One region of the Gordonia rubripertincta genome, then DNA from elsewhere that is predicted to be linked to it. Evidence: riboswitches for the same ligand, from Rfam matches in the RefSeq annotation. Region 1 holds a riboswitch; the other holds the start of a gene.
The links. Region 1 has a riboswitch for thiamine pyrophosphate ahead of thiO (glycine oxidase ThiO). Riboswitches for the same ligand answer to the same signal wherever they lie in the genome.

Region 1 (6,071 bases):
CTGGTGACGAAAATGGCGATGGCCAAGAGGATTACGGTGAACACCGCGAAGTACGCCAACGAGCCGTACGCGTTCCAGTGAAAAGTGCTGTCACCGCCGGACAAGAAGTTCCACCCGTTGAGGAACGGCAGGAACGGCGTGATGTTCTCCCCGATACGCGGGAGCACCGAGAGGATGCGTTCGAACGCGAACATCCATCCCAGCACGATCGCCACCGCTCCGGCGGAATGTCGAACGAGAGCACCCACCGACAACCCGATCAGGGCGCACAGCATCGCGAAAACCGGAGTACCCCACAGTTGCCGTACCGTGTTCGGGCCACCGAGCGCGATGCCGTTACCGGTGAGCGCCTGCCCCAAGACGACCCCGAGCAGGCCCACGATCGCGGCCGCCACGAAGGTGAGCCCGCCGAACACGACGGTCTTCGCGAGGATCACGAGCGGCCGCCGGGGAACCGCGGCGAAAGTCGGCCGGATGGTGCCGAACCGATACTCGGTGGTGACGCCGAGAACGGCCATGATCGCGAAGACCGCGACCCCGAACTGGTTGACCCCGACCAGGTAGTCGATCGTCCGGGTGTCGACCGACGCAGTGTCGGCGTACCCGCCGGACAACAGCCAGCCGAGGAGTACCGCGACACCGAGACCGAACACGACGACCATCGCGAGGCACCAGTACGGGGCCCGGGTGCTGGACAGCTTGATCCGTTCGGCGTCGACCGCCGCGAGAGCCTGGCCGATCATCGTCGACTCCCTCCCGCGGTGCCCTGACCGCCCTGAACTCCCGGTTCGGGTTCGACGGACCGGAAGCCGTCGCCCCCGTGATAGTCGACGACGTGTGCGGTCATCGACATGAACACCTCTTCCAGCGAGGCCGATTCGGCGGCAAGCTCGTGCAGCGTCACGCCGGCCGCGGCGGCGATGTCCCCGACGCGGTCGGTCGTCGTGTCGGGTACCCGCATCACCGGCCGTCCCGCGGCATCGGGTGCACCGGGCGCCGGTGCGAGGCCGGCCGCTTCCAGTGCGGAGTGCAGTTTCTCGAGTTCGGGTCCGCGGACCCGCACCGACTGCCGGGCCCGGCCGGTGAACTCGCCGACCGAGCAGTCCGCGATCAGACGTCCCCGGCCGATGACCACGAGATGGTCTGCGGTGAGGGACATCTCGGTCAGCAGATGACTGGAGACGAGTACGGTGCGGCCCTCGGCGGCCAACTGCCGCATGAAACCCCGAATCCACACGATCCCCTCGGGATCCAGGCCGTTGACCGGCTCGTCGAACAACAGGGTGTGCGGATCGCCGAGCAGCGCACCCGCGAGCCCCAGCCGCTGCGACATACCCAGCGAGAACCCGCCGGCGTGCTTCCGGGCCACCGATTCCAGCCCGACGATCTCGAGTACCTCGTCCACCCGAGACCTGGGAATCCGGTTGCTCGCCGCGAGCCAACGCAGATGCGAACGCGCACTCCGATTGGGATGCACCCAGTGTGCGTCGAGCAGTGCGCCGACCTGGCGCAACGGATGGTCGAGATCGCGGTAGGGCACGCCGTTGATCGTCGCGGTCCCCGACGTCGGGCGGTCGAGTCCGAGCATCATGCGCATCGTCGTCGATTTGCCGGCACCGTTGGGCCCCAGGAAGCCGGTGACCCGCCCCGGCCCCACCTCGAAGGTGAGGTCGTCGACGGCGCGCTGACTCCCGAAATCCTTCGTCAGATTCGTTACCCGCAACACGACTCGACCATAGCCGTCGTTCGGTGGCCCGCCGGGCTTGTCGTTGAGACGGTATGTCGACTCAGGCGCGATCCGGCGTCGGCGACGACGCCTGCGCCCAGAACCGCTTGGGGATTCGACCCGCCCGCGCGGCGAGTCGTCCGGCGATCACCGCGTACCGCATCGCCGACGCCATTCGCTCGGGATTCTCCGCGCGCGTGACCGCGGTCGCGAGAAGCACTCCGTCGCAACCGAGTTCCAGAGCGCGCGCCGCGTCGCTGGCGGTACCGATACCCGCGTCGAGGATCACCGGGAGCGGATCGTCGAAGGCCGTGGAGCAGTGGTCGACGATCATCTCGATGTTGTGCGGGTTGAGGATTCCGAGTCCGGTCCCGATCGGCGAGCCGAGCGGCATCACCGCGGCGACACCGAGGTCGGCGAGTCGCGCGGCGAGGACCGGGTCGTCGTTGGTGTAGGCGAGCACCACGAATCCGTCGGCCACCAATGCGGCGGCGGCGTCGACGAGTTCGACGGCATCCGGCATCAGAGTGCGTTCGTCGGCCACCACCTCGAGCTTGACCCAGTTCGTCTCGAACGCCTCGCGGGCCAGCTGTGCGGTGAGCACCGCCTCGGCGGTGGTGTGGCATCCGGCGGTGTTGGGGAGGACCGCGATGTCGAGGCGGCGCAGCAGGTCGAAGACACCCGTGCCCGACGCGGCGTCGACGCGACGCACGGCCACGGTCGTGAGTTCGGTGCCCGAGGCGATGAGCGCACGCTCGAGGGACGCGAGATTCGTCGCGCCACCGGTTCCGGTGATGAGGCGGGAGGAGAACTCGCGGCCGGCGATCCGGAGCGGGTCGGCCTCGGCAACGTGTGCGCCGTCGATGACGCCGGACTCAGCCACCTTGCACCGCCGTGACGATCTCCACGACCGCTCCCGAGGTCATCGTGTGTGCCGACCAGCGTCCGCGCGGTACGACCGTGCCGTCGACGGCGACCGCGATCCCGCGGTCCGGCAGGCCGAGCCGGGTCACGACATCCTTCACCGACTCGTCGTCGCCGACATCGAGGTCCTCTCCGTTCACGGTGATGGTCACGCTGACGCTCCTTCCAGAATCCCGAGCACCTTGTCCGCCGTGCCCGGTGCGAGGACGATGCCGTTGCGGCCGTGGCCGGTCGCGACCACCGTCCGGTCGTCGATACGCTCCACGATCGGCAGGCCGTCGGCGGTGCACGGACGCAGTCCGACGCCCACCTCGGTCAGTTCGTAGGTGCGCAGCCCGGGCATGACCTCGATCGCGTCGTTGAGCAGATCGGCCACGCCACCCGCCTGCGGGTTGCGGTCTCCGAAGTCCCCGGCCTCGTATTGTGTTGCGCCGATTACGATCCCGTCCTCTCGCGGAACCAGGTACACAGCCCGGCCGTGGAGTCGGGCACGGACCACGTGTCCGGGCGTCGGGACCGACCACCGGGTCCGGCGCAGTCGGAGGATCTCCCCCTTCGCCGCGTGGAGCGGTACGTCGGGGAGCAATGCCGCGGTGCCGAGCCCGGCGGCGAGGAGGATCTGGTCGCGGGGGCCGGCGAGTTCACGCGCGACGGCAAGGCTTTCCACTCGCGCATCCGTGAACCGCACCCCGGCCGCGGCCCCGGCGCTGCGCAGGGTCGCCAGCAGCCGCCGGTTGTCGATGGACCACTCCCCGACCGCCCGGTACCCGCCGACGAGTCGCGAACTCAGCGATGGCTCCAGCGAACGGATCTCACGACCCGTCACCGTGCTGAGGGTGGCATCGGTCCGCGGCTGGGTGGCCCAGACGAAATCTGCGAGGTGGCGCAGATACTCGGCGTCGGCCGCCGAACCGGCGACGAACAGGGAGTCGGTGGCCGTCACGATCGCGGTGTCGTCGAGCCGTTTCACCAGAGTCGGCCAGCGCCGCACCGATTCGACCGACAGCGCGAGTGCGGCCTCCTCCCCCGGATGGCCCTCGCCCAGCGAGCCGAGCATGCCGCCGGCAACCCACGAGGCACGCTCGTCGTGACCGGCGTCGACGACGAGCACCTGCCAACCGGCATCGGCCGCAGCGAGCGCACAGGTCAGACCAATGACGCCACCGCCGACGACGGTGAGCGCACGATCGAATCGTGCTGGGGTATCACTCAAGCCAGATCACCTTCCTTCGCCGGAATGACCCGGATCAGGTTCGACGGTCTGCGGAGGGGTCCGCACTCTCAGCCCGCCTGCCCGGGCTCCCGTGTGTTCTCGCGGTCCACCCTACGCCCGGCCGCCCGCCGCGGGGCTAGCCTGGTCGCCGTGACGACTGCTTCCGAACCGCGCCGCCGCCTGGATTCCGCCCGGCTCTACCTGTGCACCGACGCACGTCGCGAGCGCGGCGACCTGCTCGAGTTCGTCGACGCGGCCCTCGCCGGCGGCGTCGGCATCGTGCAACTACGAGACAAGGGGTCGGCGGGCGAGAAGAAGTTCGGCACGCTCGAGGCGCGTGAAGAACTCGAGATCCTCGCCGCACTGCGGGGCGTCGTCGACGCCCACAGCGCACTGCTCGCGGTCAACGATCGCGCGGACATCGCCGCGCTCTCGGGCGCCGACGTCCTCCACGTCGGACAGGGCGACCTCCCGCCGCACGTGGCGCGTGGGATCGTCGGACCCGACACGATCATCGGGGCGTCGACCCACGATCCCGAGCAGGCCACCGCTGCCGCCGCCGACCCCGACGTCGACTACTTCTGCGTCGGTCCGTGCTGGACCACCCCCACCAAGCCGGGTCGTAGTGCCGCCGGCCTCGACCTGGTGACGACGACCGCCGAGGCCTCCCCCGACAAGCCGTGGTTCGCCATCGGCGGCATCGACGCCCCACGGGTGCCGGAGGTGACCGCCGCGGGTGCCCGCCGGATCGTCGTGGTGCGGGCGATCACCGCCGCTGCCGATCCCGCGGCCGCGGCTGCGGACCTTCTCGGCCGGCTGTAGCGCCGCCTGCCGAGAGGCGCCGGAGGCGGTTCTCCGGGGGCGGTTGTCGGGAGCGGATCGCAGGCCGGAATCTGTTTGCCTGATCCGGACACCGCGGTCTAGCCTGGACGGATCATGATGTGCATCAACCGCGTGCTCGTAACCCGCCGCAGCGGGGTCTGATTCTGACCGACCCCCCGCTGCGGGTCGGTTGCGCGCTCCAGTCGGTCATCCGTTCTTCGACCGAATTCGGGTTTCGAGATGCATCTTCTTCATCTGCCCCACCCACCCTTCTCACGACACGGGCACGCGACCGCGCCGTCGGGAGATTCCGTCACCGAGCACTTCGGCCGTCCGCTGCCGGCAGGTATGCGCGAGGAGGCCATCGGGATGAGCTGGCAACACTTCACCGAAAAGTACGCCTGCGGAGGTGCCATCCGCCTCGGATCGTGGTCGGTCGCACCGGCACGGCAGGACCTCGTCGAATGCCGCGCGACCATCGCGATCGGCGATCGCATCATGTCGTGCAGCGCGGTCGCCGCCGGACCACTCGGCGCGATGACGTCGATCCTGTACGACCTCGGCGCACCCGTTCAGATCCTGCGGCTGCACCAGCGCGAGGTCGACGGGGCGATCGCCACGTTTCTGCTGTGCGAGAACGACGGCCGGCAGGTGTGGGCCCTCGGCGAGGGCGGCACCGGGGACGAGGCGAACATCGCCGCGCTGATCTCCGGCGCCAACCGGCTGCTCGGCTCCTAGCCCTGCGGGTCGAGTGCGGCGATGCGCTCGCGCAGCGTGGGCCAGGCGCGGCCGAACGCCGGATGCAGCGGGAGCTGATCGACGTGCTGCTCTTCGACCCAGCGCAGTTCCGTCGACTCGAAGTTGGCGACCGTGCGCACCGGCGCGTCGGTCTCGGCGATGACCGTCGTGTAGGTCCAGCCGCCCGGTGACTCGTGGGTGACGACGGCGGCGACGACCCGTAGCTCGGTGCTGTCGATGCCGGCTTCCTCCTCGGCTTCCCGCATCGCGGTGTCGATGGCGCCCTCATGGGAATCCCGCGCACCTCCGGGCAGGGCCCAGGTCCCGCCCTGATGGGACCACGCGGCGCGATGCTGGAGCAGAACGCCTGTCGCGCCGTCGACCAGCGGAGCCCGGAGCAGCAGACCCGCCGCGCCGTGAACACCCCAGTACCGTGAACCGTCGGGATCGATCACCCAGCCGTCGCCGTCTCCGCGCACCACGCCTCCTTGCAGCCCGGCGAGCCGAACGCCGGATTTCCTCCACCGTAAGTGAGACTCGCGCGACCTGCCAGGGCGATCAGGAACCCTCGGCGTGGCGACCGTGATGCACGGAGGAACCCTCCTCGATGGCATAGGCTGAAACACGCACGACCCGGTGAGCGATGAC
Region 2 (6,071 bases), 970 kb from region 1:
GCCCCGGCCGTCACCGATGCCTCGATCGACGGGCCGCGGACACTCACGTACTCCGAACTGCGCGCGGCCTCGCTGCGTCGCGCGGCCGGTTTCGTCGGCGCCGGGCTCCGTCCCGGAGAGCGCGTCGTCCTGCAGCAGAACAACTCGCTGGACTTCGTCGTGAACCTGCTGGGTCTGCTCCGCGCGGGTGTCGCACCCGTCATGACCCTGCCCGCGCACCGGATCACCGAGATCGCCCATCTCGCCGCCGGCGCCGGGGCCGTCGCCTATGTCGGCGAGGACGGTCGACGCGGCTTCGACTTCCGGGATCTCGCCACCGAGCTGCAGTCGCGCGTCCCGACCGTCGCGCAGGTGTTCATCTCCGGCGATCCCGGTCCGTTCGCGGCAGCACCCGATGCGGACTCCGCGTCGGTCGATCTCCCGGCCGCACCGAACGCTGAACTACCGGCCCTGTTCCTGCTCTCGGGCGGCACCACCGGCCTGCCCAAACTGATCGCGCGCACGCATGACGACTACGACCTCAACGCACGGTTGTCGGCCGAGGTCGCGAACCTCACCGCCGACGACACCTACCTTGTCGCACTCCCCGCCGCCCACAACTTTCCGCTGTGCTGCCCGGGCATCCTCGGCGTCCTCGGGGTCGGCGGCCACGTCGTCTTCACCGACAACCCGAGCCCCGACAACACCTTCGACCTCATCGAACGCCACCGCGTCACGGTGACCGCCCTCGTCCCCGCGCTCGCGCAGCTCTGGTGCGCGGCGACCGAATGGGAACCCGCGGACATCAGTTCCCTGCGGCTCCTGCAGGTCGGCGGAGCCAAGCTCGCCCACCCGGACGCCGTCGCCCTCGACGAGGCGCTCGGCCCCGTGGTCCAGCAGGTGTTCGGCATGGCCGAAGGCCTCATCTGCTACACACGGCCCGACGAACCGCGGGCCCTCGTCCACGAGGTGCAGGGCTCCCCGATGTCGGAGTTCGACGAAGTGCGCGTCGTCGACGAGGAAGGCGCCGACGTTCCCGACGGTGAAGAAGGCGAACTGCTGGTCCGCGGCCCGTACACGATCCGGGGCTACTACCGGGCGGATGCACACAACGAGAAGTCCTTCACCCCCGACGGCTTCTACCGGTCGGGCGACAAGGTGACCCGTCTGCCGTCGGGGCATCTCTCGGTGACCGGACGCATCAAGGACACCATCGTCCGGGCCGGCGAGAACGTGGCCGCCGACGACGTCGAGGAGAACCTGCTTGCACACTCGTCCGTGCGACAGGTCGCGGTGGTCGGGCTGCCCGACGACGCGCTTGGCGAGAAGATCTGCGCAGCGGTCGTGCTCTCCCACGACCATCCGCCGGCCCGGCCCCTCGAGCTGGCGACGCTACGTACCTTCCTCGCCGACCGCGGCCTCGCGTCGTTCAAGCTGCCCGACGTCGTCCGCGTCGTCCGCACCCTGCCCGTCACCGCCGTCGGCAAGATCGACAAGAAGGTCCTACGAGAGCAGCTGGCAGCGGGATGAAGCACCGCGGGCAAGCGGAAGCGCCTGCTCACACGGGAGCGAGTGGCACGATCCCCGGGTGACGGTCGAGATAGTTCTTGGTGAACGAGCACACCGGCCGGAGCCTCGCGTTGCGCTCCCGGGCGAAGTGGATGACCGTCCGGGTCAGGCGGGTGGCGAGGCCATGACCGCTGTATTCGTCGTAGAGCACGGTGTGCAGGACGGTGATGGTGGTCTGACCGTCGACGGTCTCGGTCGAATAGCCGAGCACCCCGACGAGATCCCCCGCGACCCAGAGTTCGAACCTCTCACGGTCTGGGTTGTGCACCACCTGAGCAATCTGCTGCAGGATGGATCGAGCCGACTGCGGCGGCCGATGCCGGTTCTTGCGTAGCAACTACACACCTCCTCACGTGATCACTGTTGGCGGGTCACCGGCACGACGCCGCAGAACGACGCAAGGACCCTTTGTGACTAGGGTCACACCGTACCTTACGGGTCCGTAACTGACGAGACCCCCGGTGACCTTTCGGGCATCGCATCGGGTGTTGACCGCCGTTGTAAGGTGGCAGACGCACCACAACTTCACACGCGGGGGCTCTCACGATGACCGAGGGCTGAGATGGCGACGGGCGGTCGCCGACCGCTCGAACCTGTCCGGGTAATGCCGGCGTAGGGAGAATCATCATGGGCACACATGTATCCACCACACCCGCCACTGCAACATTCGAAGACGGCGGTCTGACCACAGGGCCGATCGAGGGAAGCTCCAAGCACTACCTGGCCGTCGACCACCTCCGCGTACCGCAGCGTCGAATCCATCTGACCAACGGCGAACACCTCGACGTCTACGACACCTCCGGGCCGTACACCGATACCGATGCCGTGATCGACGTGGAGCGTGGGCTTCCACCGATCCGAGACGGCTGGAACCGCCCGGAACCCATCGACGGCGCGAGCACCCAACTCGCCTGGGCGCGAGCCGGAATCATCACCGACGAGATGCGGTTCATCGCGGCACGGGAGGGCGTCGAACCCGAACTGGTCCGCTCGGAGGTGGCCGTCGGCCGTGCCGTGATCCCGGCCAACCACCGTCATCCGGAGTCGGAGCCGATGATCATCGGCAAGAAGTTCGCGGTGAAAATCAATGCGAACATCGGGAATTCGGCCGTGCGCAGCTCGATCGCGGATGAGGTCGAGAAGATGGTGTGGGCCACCCGATGGGGTGCGGACACCATCATGGACCTGTCCACCGGCGCCGACATCCACACGACGCGCGAATGGATTCTGCGCAACTCCCCCGTCCCCGTCGGCACCGTGCCGATCTACCAGGCACTCGAGAAGGTGAACGGCGATCCCGTCGCCCTCACGTGGGAGATCTACCGCGACACCGTCATCGAGCAGGCCGAGCAGGGTGTCGACTACATGACGGTGCACGCCGGGGTACTCCTCCGCTACGTGCCGTTGACCGCCCGACGGGTCACCGGCATCGTCTCCCGGGGCGGATCGATCATGGCCGCCTGGTGCCTGGCGCACCACCAGGAGTCGTTCCTGTACACGCACTTCGATGAACTGTGCGAGATCTTCCGCCGCTACGACATCACCTTCTCACTCGGCGACGGACTGCGGCCGGGGTCGATAGCCGACGCCAACGACGAGGCCCAGTTCGCCGAACTGCGTACCCTCGGCGAACTGACCACCATCGCCAAATCCCATGGCGTGCAGGTGATGATCGAGGGTCCGGGACACATCCCGATGCACAAGATCGTCGAGAACGTGCGTCTCGAAGAAGAACTCTGCGAGGAGGCGCCGTTCTACACGCTCGGCCCCCTCGCCACCGACATCGCCCCCGCCTACGACCACATCACCTCCGCCATCGGTGCGGCGATGATCGCCCAGGCGGGTACCGCCATGCTCTGCTACGTGACCCCCAAGGAGCACCTCGGGCTACCCGATCGCGATGACGTGAAGGTCGGCGTGATCACCTACAAGATCGCGGCCCACTCGGCGGATCTCGCGAAAGGCCATCCTCGGGCGCAGGAACGCGATGACGCATTGAGCAAGGCGCGCTTCGAGTTCCGCTGGGTCGACCAGTTCAACCTCGCCCTCGACCCGGACACCGCTCGCGAGTACCACGACCAGACGCTGCCGGCCGAACCCGCGAAGACCGCGCATTTCTGCTCGATGTGCGGCCCCAAGTTCTGCTCGATGCGGATCTCCGCCGACGTGCGCGCCTACGCGGAGGAGAACAATCTGGTGACCGCCGAGGACATCGACCGGAAGATCGCGGAAGGAATGGCGGCGAAGTCGGCCGAGTTCGCCGAGGCCGGCAACCGCGTGTACCTGCCGCTCGAGACCATCCCCGGAGGTTCTGCGTGACCGACGTCGAGTTGTTGCCGGTCGCGGCACCGGGAGAGACACCGGTCCGCGTGATGACCATCGCCGGTTCGGATTCCGGCGGCGGTGCCGGCATCCAGGCCGACATGCGCACCTTCGCCCTGCTCGGCCTACACGGTTGTGTCGCGGTCACCGCGGTGACCGTGCAGAATTCACTGGGCGTCAGCGGTTTCCAGGAGATCGCACCGGAGACGGTGGCCGCCCAGATCGCCACGGTCGTCGACGACATCGGCGTCGCCGCGGCCAAGACCGGCATGCTGGCGTCTGCTCCGATCATCGACGCCGTCGTCGCGCAGTGCTCGGCGAGCGGCATCGGTCGCGACGGTCCCTCCCCGCTCGTCGTCGACCCGGTGTGCGCGTCGATGCACGGAAACCAACTCCTCGCCGATTCCGCACTGGACACCCTGCGCGACAACCTCTTCCCGCTGGCCACGGTGGTGACACCGAACCTCGACGAGGTGCGGCTCATCACCGGGATCGACGTCGTCGACACCGATTCCCAGCGCGATGCGGCGAAGGCGCTGTTCGATCTCGGACCCGCCTGGACGCTGGTCAAGGGTGGACACCTACGCTCCTGCGACCACTCCCCCGACCTGCTCTACGACGGGGCCGAGTTCATCGAACTCAACCACGAGCGCATCGACACGAGCCACGACCACGGCGCCGGTGACACCCTTGCCGCGGCGATCACCTGTGCTCTGGCACATGACTATTCGGTGCCCGACGCCGTCTCCTTCGCGAAGAAGTGGGTCACCCGCGGCCTGGCCGCCGCCTATCCGCTGGGCGCCGGCCACGGCCCGGTGAACCCGCTGTGGCGGGTGAGCGACCATTCGTGACGGTGTCTGCCGACTGACAGGTCCCGCGGGAGAGTAGGCGCAGACCTACTTCTCCCAGCCGACATCCTCGATGGGACCGACGTAGAACTGTCCCGCCCCGTAATTGGCGAGACCCTCCTTCACCGCGACCATGGACGGACCGTTGAAGAGGGGGAGGTTGGAGAACTGCGCGAAGGCCTCGCGCTCGAGCTCGTTCCCGGCCTTGATCTGGGCCATCGGGTCGCCGATCCTCGACATCGCACGGATCTGTGCGTCGAGTTCCGGGGACCCGGCACCGGCGGGGTTCAGCTGGGACCCCATGCACCACACCTGACAGAAGTAGGCCATGCCGAAGGGGTCGCTCGACGAGAAGCCGAGCAGGAGCACGTCGAACTCCTTGTTGACCACCACCTGCGAGAAGTCGGCCGACGGGCGTTGGCGGACAGCGAGGTCGACGCCCACCTTCTTCAGGATCGCCTGGAGCGCGCGGGACAGGTTCTGGGTCGTGGTGTCGTCGCCGATGTTGGGCAACTCCAGCGACAGCCGTCTCCCGTCCTTGCTGCGGATGCCGTCCCCACCCTCGGTCCACCCCGACCGGTCGAGCAGTTCCTCGGCTTTCGCCGGGTCGTAGGACAACACGTCCGACAGGTTGTCCTCGTATCCCGGCTGGAACGGGTACAGCGACAACGAACCGGGGAGTTCCTCCGTGTAGTTGAGGCCGGTGAACCTGATGCGCGACAGCGTCTCCCGGTCGACGGCGGAGAGCACGGCCTCACGGACGCGCCGATCGGACAGGATCGGGGTGTCGAGGTTGAGCACCAGCAACGACTGCTGCGGTGCGGCCGCGGTGCGAATGTCGATGCCGTTCATGGTGAGTGCCCGCGCGCGAGCGTCTTTGGCCGCCACCCCGGTTGCGTCGATCTCGCCGTTCTGGAAGGCGTTGAGCGCTGCCTGGGACTCCATCTGCCGGAAGACACGACGGTCGAGCTTGCCGGGCTTCCCCCACCATTTGGGATTTCGTTCGAAGACGACGGTCCCGTTGTCGGCGTCGTAGGAGGCGATCGTGAACGGCCCCGCGCCCCATTCTGGATGCGGCTTCCGCACATAGCCCTCGTTGTAGACGTCGGGGGCGGCGGCCTTCGGATGGAGAACGACGTTGAACAGGCCGTCGGGCCAGGCGTAGACGCCGTCGAAGCGCACGATGACCTCACGGTCGTCGGCACCTCGGGTGACCGAGGCGATCTGGCTGTACCCGTCGGTGGAACTGACGATGTAGCGATCGTCGACGCCCCGGCTGGTACGCCAGGTCTCGACGAAGGCGCGGTAGTCGATCGGTGTGCCGTCGTTGAAGAAGGCCTTCGGGTTGACGGT

Region 2: another riboswitch for thiamine pyrophosphate. It lies ahead of thiC (phosphomethylpyrimidine synthase ThiC); the one in region 1 lies ahead of thiO (glycine oxidase ThiO).

The regions. Positions count from the first base shown of each region.
Region 1 is NZ_CP136136.1:884,306-890,376, forward strand. Features, by position in the region: gene RVF83_RS03945 (ABC transporter permease) at 1-743, opposite strand, end outside; gene RVF83_RS03950 (ABC transporter ATP-binding protein) at 740-1,726, opposite strand; gene RVF83_RS03955 (thiazole synthase) at 1,788-2,609, opposite strand; gene thiS (sulfur carrier protein ThiS) at 2,602-2,802, opposite strand; gene thiO (glycine oxidase ThiO) at 2,799-3,863, opposite strand; TPP riboswitch at 3,857-3,966, opposite strand; gene thiE (thiamine phosphate synthase) at 4,014-4,685, shown strand; gene RVF83_RS03975 (hypothetical protein) at 5,055-5,423, shown strand; gene RVF83_RS03980 (NUDIX hydrolase) at 5,420-5,902, opposite strand.
Region 2 is NZ_CP136136.1:1,853,666-1,859,736, reverse strand. Features, by position in the region: gene RVF83_RS08400 ((2,3-dihydroxybenzoyl)adenylate synthase) at 1-1,509, shown strand, start outside; gene RVF83_RS08395 (GNAT family N-acetyltransferase) at 1,538-1,885, opposite strand; TPP riboswitch at 2,070-2,184, shown strand; gene thiC (phosphomethylpyrimidine synthase ThiC) at 2,176-3,867, shown strand; gene thiD (bifunctional hydroxymethylpyrimidine kinase/phosphomethylpyrimidine kinase) at 3,864-4,721, shown strand; gene RVF83_RS08380 (ABC transporter family substrate-binding protein) at 4,767-6,071, opposite strand, start outside.